Regions from separate parts of the Pseudocitrobacter corydidari genome, predicted to be linked through region 1. Evidence: predicted binding sites of a transcription regulator. Region 1 holds the regulator's gene; the other holds the start of a gene.
What was found. The regulator PhoB, encoded in region 1, activates phosphate uptake and scavenging genes when phosphate is short. The targets are predictions, from matches to a motif close to CTGTCATAAAACTGNCNNAT.
Positions count from the first base shown of each region.

Region 2: a site for PhoB is predicted at 1,818-1,837, ahead of kdgR (DNA-binding transcriptional regulator KdgR). Genes of this name have one in related genera too.

Region 1 is NZ_CP087880.1:2,655,884-2,663,602, forward strand. Features, by position in the region: gene proY (proline-specific permease ProY) at 1-372, opposite strand, end outside; gene brnQ (branched-chain amino acid transporter carrier protein BrnQ) at 458-1,777, opposite strand; gene phoR (phosphate regulon sensor histidine kinase PhoR) at 2,198-3,484, opposite strand; gene phoB (phosphate response regulator transcription factor PhoB) at 3,506-4,195, opposite strand; gene sbcD (exonuclease subunit SbcD) at 4,389-5,591, shown strand; gene sbcC (exonuclease subunit SbcC) at 5,588-7,719, shown strand, end outside.
Region 2 is NZ_CP087880.1:917,760-925,478, forward strand. Features, by position in the region: gene htpX (protease HtpX) at 1-347, shown strand, start outside; gene G163CM_RS04255 (MFS transporter) at 378-1,751, opposite strand; gene kdgR (DNA-binding transcriptional regulator KdgR) at 1,929-2,720, shown strand; gene G163CM_RS04265 (YobH family protein) at 2,766-3,005, opposite strand; gene mgrB (PhoP/PhoQ regulatory lipoprotein MgrB) at 3,170-3,313, shown strand; gene G163CM_RS04275 (YebO family protein) at 3,387-3,677, shown strand; partial or broken gene G163CM_RS04280 (DUF2627 domain-containing protein) at 4,423-4,567, shown strand; gene cspE (transcription antiterminator/RNA stability regulator CspE) at 4,580-4,789, shown strand; gene ftsI (peptidoglycan glycosyltransferase FtsI) at 5,005-6,747, shown strand; gene rlmA (23S rRNA (guanine(745)-N(1))-methyltransferase) at 6,811-7,608, shown strand; gene mntP (manganese efflux pump MntP) at 7,605-7,719, opposite strand, start outside.

The DNA of each region.
Region 1 (7,719 bases):
AATCCAGTGCGGCACATCGGGGAACCAGACGCCCATATAGATGCCAAACGCGGTCACGTCGGCAATCGCGACAATCAGGATTTCAAAGCAGTAGGTCCAGCCGGTGATGTAACCTGCCAGCGGGCCGAGGTTTTCCTGCGCATAGCGCGAGAAAGAACTGGCTGCCGGGTTGTGCACCGACATTTCGCCCAGCGCACGCATGATGATATACGCCGCCACGCCGCCGATAATATAGGCCAGCAGTACGCTCGGCCCGGCCATCTTGATTGCGTCGGCGGAACCATAAAACAGCCCGGTACCAATTGCCGACCCTAACGCCATGAAGCGAATGTGTCGGGTACTTAGCCCGCGCTTCAGCTTGTTGTTTTCCATTGTATCCAATGCCATTTCTTACCAAAAAACAAAAAACCACGGGACGCGAAGTCCCGTGGTTGAACATATTGTTATCGCGCGAAAATTAATGCGCGTTAGACGTTACCTGTCGGCCTGCGGCACGGTCCCAGATAATCGCCAGAACCGCCATTATCACCGTCGGCAGCAGCCAGGCCAGGCCTTGCTCCGCCATCGGCAGACGCGCCGTCCAGCCAGGCAACACATCAGCGAAGGCCGATGCTTTGATGCCGTCAAGGATACCAAACATCAGGCTAATAAACATCGCTGGTGCAATTACGCGGGTCGAATTATGCCACCAACCGCGGGTAAAGCTTAATACAACCAGTGCGATACATGGCGGGTAGATCATCGTCAGCACCGGGATGGAGATCTGAATCAGGTGGCTCAGCCCCAGGTTGGAGACCGCCATCGAGAAGATACCCAGAATAAACACCAGCGTGCGATAAGAGAGCGGCAGATACTGCGCGAAGAACTCCGCACACGCACAGGTCAGGCCAACCGCGGTAACCAGACAGGCGATAAAGATAAGCGCCGCCAGCAGGAAGCTACCCGCTCCTCCAAAGGTATGCTGCACATACGCATGAAGAATCGCCGCGCCGTTCGCACTTTTATCAACCAGCAGTGCGCTATCGGAGCCCAGACGGAACAGCGCCAGATAAAGCAGCGTCAGGCCAACGCCGGCCATCAGACCCGCCCAGATGGTATAGCGCGTCAGCAGGCGCGCTTCGGTAACGCCGCGAGAACGCGCCGCGTTAACGATAACGATACCGAACACCATTGCGCCCAGGGTATCCATGGTCAGGTAACCATTCACAAACCCATTAGAGAACGGTGCGGTTTTATAAGCGTCGAGCGCTTCGCTGATCGGGCCAGCCGGCCAGATAACCGCAGCAACGGACAGTACCAGCAGCGCCAGAATTTTCATCGGCGCCAGGAAGTTGCCGACGGTATCCAGCAGTTTACCCGGATAGAGGGAAACCAGAATCACCAGCGCAAAATAGACCAGGCTGTAGATAAAGAGCGGCATCGCACCATCGCCAGTCAGCGGGGCAATACCGATTTCAAAGGAAACGGTCGCGGTACGCGGCGTCGCAAACAGCGGGCCTACGGCCAGATAACAAACTGTCGCCAGCAGGACGCCTGCAACTTTACCAATTGGCGTGCTCAGGCTATCGACGCCACCGCCAACTTTTGCCAGCGCGACAACGGTCAACACCGGCAGACCAACTGCGGTAATCAAAAAGCCGAGCGCGGCGATCCAGACGTGCGGACCCGCCTGCAAACCGACCATTGGAGGGAAAATAATGTTGCCAGCGCCGACAAACAACGCAAAGGTCATAAAGCCCAGAGCGATGATGTCGCGTGTTTTTAACTGATGGGTCATATGTAACTACTGCCTGTGGATGTGGTGTTGTACAAATAAAAAACTTTGCGCCCGCTCCAACGGAATCTTTCAGAGGAAACAAGCAACAAACTCAGCGGGATATGCTCCCTTCGTAGCGTGAGGAAGAATAGTTTTTTGATTTGCTACGTAAAAACAGTCTGATTCCTACTGCATTAGGCGCAATTTAAACGCTTATAACGTTTTAAAGCAATATGGGATCGTGAAACCAGACGATTATACCAATACTAAATCTAAACCTGGAACGATTGACCAGATATAGGAAAAACACATGGCTGATCGTGCGAACAAAAAAGCGTCAATTGTTCATTAATTATTCGAGGGCAAATTGACTGCAAAGTAAACAGACCAGCCGAGGCTGGTCTGTGGAAACTCATCGTGACAAGCGCCTGTTCAGACGCTTTATTTGGCAATTAAACGTTCCGGCAGCAGGAAGCTGAAGCATGTTCCCTTTCCTGGCTGGCTTTCAATATCCAGACGGCTATCGTGATGATTCAGCGCATGTTTCACAATCGCCAGCCCCAATCCGCTGCCGCCGGTCTGGCGGGAACGCGCCTTATCCACCCGATAAAAACGCTCGGTTAAACGCGGAAGATGTTCCGCCGCGATGCCCGGCCCGTTGTCCTCCACGCTAAACAGCGCGCCGTGTGGCGCATGCTGCCAGCGCACGGTAATTTTCGTGCCCGCAGGCGTATGGTTCACCGCGTTGTAAACCAGGTTCGACACCGCACTGCGCAATTGCTCTTCATTGCCCAGCGCTTTCAGCGTGTCATCAATATCAAAATGAAGTTCATGCTGACCCTGACTGAGGGTCTGCGCTTCCCGCTCGACCACCCGCAGCATCATCGGCACATCCACCTTTTCATTGAGGGCCAGCGTCGGCGCGGCCTCAATTTTGGAGAGCGTCAGCAGCTGTTTCACCAGCCCTTCCATACGCTGTGTCTGCTCACGCATGGTATGCAGCGCTTTTTCGCGTGTTGCCCCTTCCAGTACCTGCTCCTGAAGCATCTCCAGATAGCCCTGTAACACCGTCAATGGCGTTCGCAGTTCATGACTGACGTTGGCAAAGAAGTTACGCCGTGCGCCTTCCAGCTGGTGCATCTGCGTAACATCGCGCGCCACCATCAGCAACTGCCGGTCGGTATAGGGCATGATACGGATTTCCAGATGACGCCCATTATTGAGCACCAGATGCAGCGGTTTAAGAAACTCGCGTTGCTTAAGATGCTGCGTAAATTCCGGATAACGCAGCAGGTTAAGAATATTTTGCCCGCTGTCGTCCGGCCAGCGCAGGCCAAGAAGCTGCTGCGCCAGGCCGTTACACCAGAAGATGGCGCCCTCTTCGGTGGTCAACACCACCGCATCGGGCAGCGATTCTGCGCCGCTACGAAAGCGTTTAATCAGATTTCCCAGTTCGCGGCGGCGTTTTTTATTACGCAACTGCATCTGGTTCAGACCGTACAGCAGGGGTTCCCAGCTACCGCGCCCCGGCGGCGGCGTCATGCTGCGATCAACCCATAGCCACCAGGAAAGACGTAAAAGATTCCAGAAATGCCAAATCAACAGCCCGGTCACTGCCGCCAGCAGAAACCAGGGAAGATGGCCGATAAGCAGCCCTAATATCAGGGCCGGGAGACAACACAAGAAAAGCTCAAAGGCGAGTCTTTTCCATGACAGCCGTTCCAGCACGCGTCACACTCCTGTCAACATTCAGAAACGAGCCGAAAAACGGTAGCCCGTGCCGCGAACGGTTTGCACCATACGATCGTGGCCGCTGTGTTCCAGCGCTTTACGCAGGCGGCGAATATGCACATCCACCGTGCGATCTTCCACATAAACGTTAGTGCCCCAGACATGGTTCAACAGTTGCTCACGGCTGTAGACGCGCTCAGGATGCGTCATAAAGAAGTGCAGCAGCTTAAATTCGGTTGGGCCCATATCGAGCGGGCTTTCCCCGGTCATCACGCGATGCGAGGTAGGATCAAGGCTTAAGCCCTGCATCTCAATCACCTCTTCCACCGCCATCGGAGAGATACGGCGCATGACCGCTTTGATGCGCGCCACCAGCTCTTTCGGGGAAAACGGTTTGGTAATGTAGTCATCCGCGCCGGTTTCCAGACCGCGTACGCGATCCTCTTCTTCACCGCGCGCCGTCAGCATCATCACCGGAATATCACGGGTCAGCGCTTCACGCTTGAGATGTTTAATAAACTGTAGCCCTGAGCCACCCGGTAGCATCCAGTCGAGCAGAATAAGATCGGGCCAGGGTTCATTGAGCTGATTCACCGCACTGTCATAATCTTCCGCCTCAATCGGCTGGAAACCATTTTGTTCCAGCACGAAACAGACCATTTCGCGGATGGGTGCTTCATCTTCAACGACCAGAATGCGTCTCGCCATTTTATGCCCTGTTTTTTTAGCCATCAGTATACATTCGGCGTCATTATGCGTCAGATTTATGACAGTTTTATGAAAAACATGACCGTAAAATGATGGCGCTTTACGAAATATGACACTCGCGGAATACACCCGTCGATCCTGCTGCCGGGGAATGTATAATCCCGGCTAGGCTTTTTTCCCCACAGGGACGACGATGCGAATTCTTCATACTTCAGACTGGCACTTAGGCCAGAATTTTTACAGTAAAAGCCGTGCCGCAGAACACGATGCATTTCTGAACTGGCTGCTGGAGACCGCGCAACGCGAACAGATAGACGCCATTATTGTGGCGGGCGATATCTTTGATACCGGCTCGCCCCCAAGCTATGCGCGCGAACTCTACAACCGCTTTGTGGTGAATCTGCAACAAACCGGCTGCCATCTGGTGGTGCTTGCAGGAAATCATGACTCCGTCGCCACATTGAATGAATCGCGCGATATTTTGTCGTTCCTGAATACCACGGTGATCGCCAGCGCCGGGCATGAACCTTTTATTCTGAACCGCCGCGACGGCACGCCTGGCGCTGTTTTCTGCCCGGTACCGTTTCTGCGCCCGCGCGATATCGTCGTCAGCCAGGCCGGGCTGTCCGGTGCGGAAAAACAGCAGCATTTACTGGAAACCATCACTGATTACTATCAGAACCAATACCAGCAGGCTTGTACGCTGCGCGGCGACCGCCCGCTGCCGGTTATCGCCAGCGGCCACCTGACCACCGTCGGTGCCAGCAAAAGTGATGCCGTGCGTGACATCTATATTGGCACACTGGATGCCTTTCCGGCGCAAAACTTCCCGCCCGCCGATTATATCGCCCTGGGGCATATTCATCGCGCGCAGAAAATTGGCGGCAGCGAGCATATTCGCTACTGCGGCTCGCCTATCCCGCTCAGCTTCGATGAAACGGGGAAAAGTAAGAGCGTTAACCAGGTGACCTTTATCGACGGTAAGCTTCAGGACGTCACGCCACTTGATGTCCCGGCCACGCAACCGCTGGCGGTTATTAAGGGCGACTTTGAGAGCATCAGCAGCCAGTTGGCGCAGTATCGCGATGCCCCGTCAGAGCCCCCGGTCTGGCTGGATATCGAAATCACCAGTGATGAGTATCTGCATGATATTCAGCGTAAAATTCAGGTGATTACCGATGATTTACCCGTTGATGTGTTGCTGGTCAGACGCAGCCGCGAACAGCGTCAGCGCATTCTGGACAACAGCCTGCGTGAAACCCTGAGCGAGCTGGAAGTTGAAGAGGTTTTCCAGCGTCGTCTGGCGCTGGAAACAATAGAAGAACCCCAGCAGGCACGCCTGAAGGCGTTGTTTGACCTCACCGTTCACTCGCTTGATGAGGAGCCGCAGCCATGAAAATCCTCAGCCTGCGCCTGAAGAATCTTAACTCGCTGAAAGGCGAGTGGAAAATCGATTTCACCGCCGAACCGTTCGCCAGCAACGGCCTGTTTGCCATCACCGGGCCGACGGGCGCGGGGAAAACCACCCTGCTGGACGCCATCTGTCTCGCGCTGTATCACGAGACGCCGCGCCTCAACACGGTATCGCAATCGCAAAACGATCTGATGACCCGCGACACCGCCGAGTGTCTGGCGGAAGTTGAGTTTGAAGTACAGGGCGTGGCCTATCGCGCATTCTGGAGCCAGAACCGCGCACGCAATCAGCCTGACGGCAACCTACAGGCGCCACGCGTTGAGCTGGCGCGTCGCGATGACGGCAAAATCCTGGCCGACAAAGTCAAAGACAAGCTCGAACTTATCGCGTCGTTGAGCGGGCTGGATTACGGCCGCTTTACCCGTTCGATGTTGCTGTCGCAGGGGCAGTTCGCCGCGTTCCTTAATGCGCGCCCCAAAGAGCGCGCGGAGCTGCTGGAAGAACTCACCGGCACGGAAATTTATGGGCGAATTTCTGCACAAGTATTTGAAAAACATAAGCAGGCGCGGACGGAGCTGGAAAAGCTTCAGGCGCACTCCTCCGGGATGGTGCTGCTAAGTGAAGAACAGCAACAGTCACTGCTGGGAAGTTTGCAGGCGCTTACTCTCGAAGAAAAAGTCGCGCTGGAGCAGCAGACGATCGCCCAACATCAGCAACAGTGGTTGCTGCGCCAGGCTGAACTAACGCGCGAAACGCACACCGCCCGGGGAGCGCTCTCCGCCGCAGAACAGGCCCTGGCAGCCGCGCAACCCCAGCTTGAAACGCTCCGCCGCGCCCAACCGGCGGAGCTGCTGCGCCCACGCTGGGCGCACCTTCAGGAGCAGGCTATCACGCTTGCCAGGACCCAGCAGCAAACGCAGCAAGTAAATACTCGCTTACATGAAGCAACCACGCGCCGTAACCGCATTCGCACCACGGCGGTAGAACAGTTGCGCGGGTTGCAGCAAACGCAAACTCAGCTTAACCAGTGGCTTGAGGAGCACGATCGTTTCAAACACTGGAGCAGCGAACTCACCGGCTGGCGCGCCGCATTTGCGTTACAGGCGCGTGAAAACACGCAGTTGCAGAACAACCAGCAGCGCCTGAATACGCTGGAAAAACAGCTTGCCCAGTTACCTCCCTCCACGCTAACGCTGAATCTGGCCGAAGCCACCGACGCCATTAACGCGCACAACGCCGCACGCCCGTTGCGCCAGCAGCTCACTACGCTGCATGCACGGTTTCTGCCGCTGCAAAAACGGCGTCAGCAGTTGATAGAAGCACAGAGCAACCGTCGCCAGCAGCTGGAAAAACTGACCGCTGAGCTGACCGATCGCCGCCAGCGCTACAAAGAGCACAACCAGCAACTGAGCGATGTTCGCGCGCTGTGCGAGATGGAAGCAACCATTGTCAGTCTGCAGGCCGAACGCGCCAGGCTGCAACCCGGTTGCGCCTGCCCGCTGTGCGGTGCCACCGAGCATCCGGCGATTGCGGAATACCAGGCGTTGACGCCAGACGTGAATCAGGCGCGTCGCGATGTACTGGAGCGCGACGTCAAACGGCTGGCGGAAGAAGGTGCAACCCTGCGCGGCCAGCAGGATGCCCTGCAAAAACAACAGCAGGTTGAAGAAAGCGAGCTGGAGTCTATTTCTCAGCAGGAGCAAGTACTTACCTCTCAATGGCAGGAGGTGACGGCCGCGTTAGGCGTGACGCTACGCGCCGAGGAAGCGATTAGCGAGTGGCTTGCCGCACAGGAAGAGTACGAACAGCAGCTTTATCAGCACAGTCAGCGGCTGAATTTGCAACAGCAGGTAACCGACCTCCAGCAGCAGATTACGCAGGCACAGAACGAACTCACCCAGCGTCGCGAGGCGTTGCAGGCTCAACTGGCGACGCTTTCGCTCACCGCACCGCTTGCCGGGGAAGAGAACGCCTGGCTGGCGGCGCGCGAAGAGGAAAATCGGCTCTGGCAAAGCCAACAGACGCAGCACGCTGAAACGCAGCATAAACTCGCCCAGCTTCAGCCGTTGCTGGACACGCTGCCTGCGTGTGAAATTGAAGAGACAACGCC
Region 2 (7,719 bases), 1.7 Mb from region 1:
GTAACCGTGATGAAGGTGAAGAGGGCGGTAATGGTAACCCGCTTATCTATTTTGCGGTTTCAATGGTCCTTGAACTGGTGTTCGGTATTCTGGCCAGCATTATTACCATGTGGTTCTCGCGTCACCGTGAATTCCACGCGGATGCCGGTTCAGCGCGCCTGGTCGGGCGTGAAAAAATGATTGCTGCTCTGCAACGTCTGAAAACCAGCTACGAACCACAGGAAGCCAGCAGCATGATGGCCTTCTGCATCAACGGTAAGTCCAAAACGCTGAGTGAGCTGTTTATGACTCACCCGCCGCTGGACAAGCGCATCGAAGCGCTGCGTACCGGCGAGTATCTGAAATAATGAAAAAGCGCCTCAAGTGAGGCGCTTTTTTTAGCTCTGCACGCGCGGTTGCGTCACCCTCAAGCCGCTAAACAGCGCCGCTACCACCGCCAGACTTCCCGCCAGCAGCAATGACACATGTGTCCCGCTATCGCCAAACGCATTAAACATTAACGCCACCAGCGCCGCACCGGTGCTTTGCCCCAGCAGGCGAGCCGTACCCAGCATCCCGCTGGCACCACCGCTACGCGAACGAGGCGCGGCGGAAATAATGGTGTGGTTGTTGGGCGACTGAAACAGCCCGAATCCTGCGCCGCACAGGATCATGCGCCAGATGATATCCAGGTCGGAAGGCGAAGAGGGCAGCAGGGCGAGCGCAAATAATCCGCAGGCCATTACCGCCATGCCCAGCGCGCCGAGGAATCCGGCGTGAACTCGCTCAATGAGATACCCGGCCAGCGGTGCCATTACCATGGTGGCTAAAGGCCAGGGCGTCAGCAGCAAACCCGTTTCCACTTCGCTGCGCCCCATCATGGTTTGCAGGAAGAAGGGAAGCGAGACCAGCGCCAGCATCTGTGCGCAGAAAGAACAGATAGAGGTGCAAATAGAGAGTGAGAACAAGGGAATACGCAGTAAATCGACCGGTAATAGCGGTACGGGTAAACGCAACTGACGACGGATGAAAAAGAAACCGACAATCAGTAACAGCACCACTTCCGCGACCACCTGCGTGGTCGATTGCCCCTGCGCGAAACCGCCCAGCGCGGTGATCAGCAGACCAAACGTCAGGGCATTCATGATTGCGCTTGGCAGATCGAAGCGCGTGGCCTGGCTGCGCGAACCGTTTGCGGGCAGATAACGCACCGCCAGCACCCACGAGATAACGCCCAGCGGCACGTTCACAAGGAATAGCCATTGCCATGATGCGACTGACAGGATCGCCGCCGCGATGGTCGGCCCGGCCGCTGAGGAGACAGCAACCACAAACGAGTTAATACCCATACCGCGCCCCAGTTGGCGCTGCGGATAGATAAGCCGAATGAGCGCCGTATTCACGCTCATGAGCGCAGCGCCACCCAGACCCTGCGCCACACGCGCAAGCGTTAGCATCTCGAGCGAATTCGACATCGCACACAGCCCAGACGCGAGGGTAAAGACAATCAGGCCTATTTTGTAGATCCGGTGATAGCCAATCATGTCCCCCAGAAAAGCCAGCGACAGCAGCGAGATGACGATAGCTATCTGATAGGCGTTGACTATCCAGATAGACGCTGCCGGTGAGGCATGCAGATCGCTGGCAATCGTCGGTAAGGCAACGTTGGCGATAGCCCCATCGAGCACCGCCATCGTAATACCAAGCACAATGGTTAAGATAGCGCCATACCGTTGAGGGACAGGTAAGCCATCCGAGAGTTTTTTATCCATGAGAAAAATGCGTTTTTTAAGAAATTATTTGCCAGAAAACTATTTTAGCATTGATTATTCGGCTGTATGTCGCAGATTTGTAACCAGGTTGCAGAAGATTCATTGCGACGAACGCTTTGCGAAATTATAATAAAAACCGGTTCTAATTTTTATAAAACAGTTGCGATGAGGTGATAAATGGCAGTTGCAGATTTGGATAAACAGCCAGATTCTGTCTCTTCAGTATTGAAGGTTTTTGGCATCCTGCAGGCGCTTGGTGAAGAGCGCGAAATCGGAATTACCGAACTGTCGCAGCGTGTCATGATGTCGAAAAGCACTGTTTATCGCTTTTTGCAGACCATGAAATCATTGGGATACGTTGCCCAGGAAGGGGAATCTGAAAAATATTCGTTAACGCTTAAGCTGTTTGAGCTGGGCGCACGCGCATTACAGAACGTTGATTTAATTCGTAGCGCAGACATTCAGATGCGTGAACTCTCGCGTTTGACCAAAGAGACGATTCACCTTGGTGCGCTGGATGAAGACAGTATTGTCTATATCCATAAAATTGACTCGATGTACAACTTGCGTATGTACTCTCGCGTAGGTCGTCGTAACCCGCTTTACAGCACCGCCATTGGTAAAGTGCTGCTGGCCTGGCGCGACCGCGATGAAGTGCGTGAAATTCTGCAGGATGTGGAATACAAGCACAGCACCGATCGCACCATCACCAGCACCGATGAACTGATGCCGGTTCTGGATCTGGTTCGTCAGCAGGGGTATGGGGAAGATAACGAAGAACAGGAAGAAGGTCTGCGCTGCATCGGCGTACCGGTCTTTGACCGTTTTGGCGTGGTCATCGCGGGCTTGAGTATTTCGTTCCCGACGCTGCGTTTCTCTGAAGAACGTCTGCACGAGTATGTGGCGATGCTGCATACGGCGGCGCGTAAGATTTCAGAGCAGTTAGGCTATAACGATTATCCGTTCTGATTCAGCGCGTAATCAAAAAAACGCCGCGATGTTCGCGGCATTTTTTTATCCATTATCAACCACAGTTTCACTTTTTCGCAGGACCGGGCAATCGGTCAGACCAATGATCCCGCTGCTGGAATGAACGTATTGTGCTGTGCTGGTGCCTCGTGCGGTCAGATATTTACATTGTAGCCCCAAACCGCCAGCATTCTCCTTGCTGCCGATTAAAACACCATAACCGCTCAGCAATATGCCAATCCAGACAATGGCCAGTATAATAATTGTTCTGATCGCAAATCTCATGACATCCTCACGTCTTTTCTATCCTTGATAATAGAGTAGCTTTTCAATATTGCGAGACAACTCCATGATTCCTAAAAGCAGAATTTATCTGTACAGTTAGCCGCGGTTTAAGATGTCCGTGTTAATTTGATCGTCTGTTAATGCTATAAGTCGTGGAGTGTGGAGTGAAAAAATTTCGGTGGGTGTTACTGATTGTCGTACTGGCGGCCTGTTTGCTGCTCTGGACTCAGACGCTCAACGTGTTGTGCGACCAGGATGTTCAGTTCTTTAACGGGATCTGCAGCATCAACAAATTCATTCCCTGGTAAAACATTTTTGCCATCAACGATTTCCTTCCTTAATACGAGTGGTAGAATAGCCCGTTCCTTTTGAGGTGGTGAAATGAGTGATCTAGTAAGTTCTGGGGCATTAAATCTGGCGTCTGTGGTGGTATCTGTTCTGCTCCTGGTCGTGGGGCTGGTACTTTGGTTCTTTGTTAACCGCGCAAGTTCGCGCACCAGTGAGCAAATTGAACTGCTTGAAGCATTGTTGGATCAGCAAAAGCGTCAGAATGCGCTGCTGCGTCGACTCTGTGAAGCCAATGAACCTGAAAAACCGGCAGTCGAAGAGAAAGCCGTTGAAGCAAAAAACGAAGATGAAGATGATTTCATTCGCCTGGTGGCAGAACGATAATCTTTTCTCCTCTTTACTCCGGCTGTCTAACCAGGCTGCCGGAGACCATAGGTTGCACCGCCGCGGTGCACGCAGTCTGAACAACGGTATTACCTCTCCCTATCATCCATCTTCCTGATGCGTCTCAAAGCAGGCTCGGTGTCGTTTTTCAATCCCGGCTTCGTATCTAATTGTATTTATAATTAATTTTTTATCAGCCAAACAACCCGGTCAATTATCCATCACCCAAATGTATGAGTGACGGATATCTACTTTATTTGCGCAACCTACTAGCCGCATTTGCCGTACGGTATTAGCGAAACGTTTTTATTGCGCGGTGATAACGCTATGTCATTAAACGTTCATTATTTTGGTGCAACCTAAGTACATTATTTGGCTTGTGTGAGTCACGGCAGCAGTATAGCGAAACGTTACTTACTTATAACCGGTTATCAAAATGCACCTTTCAAAAATTAGCTCGAAAATATTCTAACGATATAAAAAAATGTTGATGCCGCTTCGCTTTTCTGGACGTACAGAAAATGTTGGTCTATGGTAAAAAAGTCTTACGTTACCGCAAGGTAGGTGAGATACAAGACACGAGCCTGGGCGCGGCAGGATTAGGGTTTGCCGTATAAATGCGTAGTCGATCAAATGATTGTTGTATGATTTGTGCGGCTGATCGAGACACGTTTAAAAATGGCTTGCCATTATTAACGTTGTATGTGATAACACGTTTTGGGTTAAACGAGGTACAGTTCTGTCTATGTATGGCATTATCAGTAAAGAAGTCCTGAGTAAACACGTTGACGTTGAATACCGCTTCTCTGCCGAACCTTATATTAGTGCCTCATGCAGTCATGTCTCAGTTTTATCTATGAATGCGCCCACGGGCGAAGAAAACACTCTAAGGAATTTTGCAAATGGCAAAGATTAAAGGTCAAGTTAAGTGGTTCAACGAGTCTAAAGGTTTTGGCTTCATTACTCCGGCTGACGGCAGCAAAGATGTATTCGTACATTTCTCTGCAATCCAGGGTAACGGTTTCAAAACTCTGGCTGAAGGCCAGAACGTTGAGTTCGAAATTCAGGACGGCCAGAAAGGCCCAGCTGCAGTTAACGTAACTGCAATCTGATTCGACTGCCACTGATGCTTTGATGCGTGCGCGCATCATAATCAGCCTTAAAGCCTCGCAACCGCGGGGCTTTTTACATTCTTTGCAAAGTGTTTCTGATTTCCCTTCTGGTCGTCCTTTGTTGCAAATCCGCGATCTTATTAGCATTGTTGCGCGATAAATCTCTGAACTATTCCTGTTAAATCAGTCCGTTGCTTTTTAATACTGGAGTCAGAGTGCAAGATAAATCCCGAGGGAAGCCCCCTCACTTTACCCCCGTCCGGTTTGGTCTGGTATGCGCCGGTATTTTAAGCTGTTTGGGCTTCCTCCTTGCGCGAGTTGGCTGGTTGCAAATTGTCTCCCCCGATAACCTGGTCAAGCAGGAAGATATGCGCTCGGTGCGCGAAGAACCGATTGATGTACCACGTGGCATGATTGTCGATCGCGAAAACCGGCCGCTGGCTGTGAGCGTACCGGTCAGCGCGATTTGGGTCGATCCGCAAACCCTGATTGAGAAGGGTGGTGTGGGTTTCGATAATCGTTGGCAGGCGCTGGCAAAAGCGTTAAACCTCTCCTTAAGCGCATTACAGGCCCGCGTCAATGCGCACCCCCACAGCCGATTTCTCTATCTTGCCCGCCAGGTGGACCCGCTTCAGGCGCAGTGGATTGATAAGCTGCATCTGCCAGGCATTAACCTGCGCGAAGAGTCACGCCGCTTTTATCCTGCCGGCCACGTCGCGGCGAACCTGATAGGTTTTACGAATGTCGACGATCAGGGCATTGAAGGTATTGAGAAAAGCTTTAACAGCCAACTCATTGGCAAACCGGGTTTGCGTCAGGTGCGTAAGGATAAATTTGGCCGGGTTATCGAAAACATTACCGAAATGGCCCCCGTACCTGCGCATAACATTCAGCTCAGTATTGATGAGCGATTGCAAACGGTAACGGAAGACGCGCTGGATAACGCTGTGCGCTGGAACAAAGCCGCGTCTGGCGCAGCGGTACTGGTGAAAATCGACACTGGCGAAATTCTCTCAATGGCGAGCTACCCGGACTACAACCCGAACAATCGCGAAGCTGCCACGCTGGATGATTTCCGCAACCGCGCAATCAGCGATACCTTCGAACCGGGTTCCACGGTGAAACCATTAGTGATCATGACGGCGCTTCAGCAGGGCATTGTTCGCCCGGATAGCGTGGTCGATACTCATCCTTATGTACTGGACGGCCATCGCATTCGTGACGTGGGCTATTATCCGGAGCTCACCCTAACCGGTATTTTGCAAAAATCGAGCGACACGGGCGTCTCGCGTCTTTCACTGGCGATGCCGGTACAAAAGCTGCTGGACACCTACACCGCGTTTGGTTTTGGTGAACCGACCGGATTGGGCTTAACCGGTGAAAGTCAGGGATTGTTACCGCATCGTCGTTACTGGGGCGAGCTGGATCGTGCGACGTTCGCCTTCGGCTACGGCTTAATGGTCACGCCGCTGCAACTCGCGCACGTTTACGCGACCATTGGCGGCTTTGGTATTTCTCGTCCCCTGTCAATTACCCGTATCGATCCGCCGGTCATCGGTCATCGGGTAATGCCCGAACCCCTGGTGCATCAGGTTGAACATATGATGGAAAGCGTCGCGCTGCCGGGCGGTGGCGGGACAAAAGCCGCCGTTCGTGATTATCGCGTCGCGGTGAAAACCGGGACAGCCAAGAAAATTGGCGACGACGGGAAGTATGTCGATAAATATGTCGCGTATACCGCAGGTGTGGCGCCCGCCAGCAACCCGCAGTTTGCGCTGGTCGTGGTGATCAATGAACCGCAGAACGGACAGTATTACGGCGGCGCGGTTTCCGCACCGGTATTCAGCCAGATTATGGGCGATGTATTACGTCTGGAGAACGTCATGCCGGATGGCTTACCACAGGGCTCAGATAATTTGATTGTGATGCACGCGCCTGCGGGGGCGCCTGCGCTGTAAATCCTCCCACTCAGGGGCGAAAAGCGGTACACTTTCGCCCTTTGAATGTTCCCCGGAGTTGTTATGTCCTGGAGTTGCCCGCTCTGCCACGCGCCGCTCACCCGCAGCGGAAACAGCTATTGTTGTCCTCATCGCCATCAGTTTGATATGGCGAAAGAAGGTTATGTCAATTTACTGCCCGTGCAGCATAAGCGTTCCCGCGATCCGGGCGACAGCGCAGAGATGATGCAGGCGCGCCGCGCCTTCCTTGATGCCGGGCACTATCAACCTTTACGCGATGCTATTTGCGCGAAGCTTGACGAGATTAAGCCAGCACAACTACTGGATATCGGCTGCGGGGAAGGGTACTACACTCATGCTTTTGCCGAAATTGCCGGGCACACGTGGGGCCTCGATGTGGCAAAGAACGCCATTCGCGCCGGGGCAAAGCGTTATGCGAATGTCGATTTTTGTGTCGCTTCCAGCCAGCGCCTGCCGTTTGAAGATAACTGCATGGACGTGGTGGTCCGTATTTACGCACCCTGCAACCCTGAAGAGCTGGCAAGAGTCGTTAAACCGGGCGGATGGGTGATTACAGTCACGCCGGGGCCGCGACATTTAGTTGAGCTAAAAGGGCTGATTTACGACGAAGTCCAGCTGCATGCCCCGCATTCGGAAACGTTGCCGGGCTTCACGCTGCAAACGCACGATGCGTTAGCCTATCCGATGCAGTTGAGCGGGGCGGAAGCGGTAACGCTATTGCAGATGACGCCGTTTGCCTGGCGCGCGAAACCAGACGTATGGGAAACCCTGAAAGGGCAGGAACACTTTGACTGCCAGACCGATTTTGCCATTCATGCCTGGCAGCGTTCGGAAGATTAACCCGCGAAGTGGCTGTAGAGAATTTCTGCGCCAATACCGATAAGCACGATACCGCCAAGAATTTCAGCCCGTTTGCCGAGCAGCGGGCCAATAAAGCGGCCAATCATCATG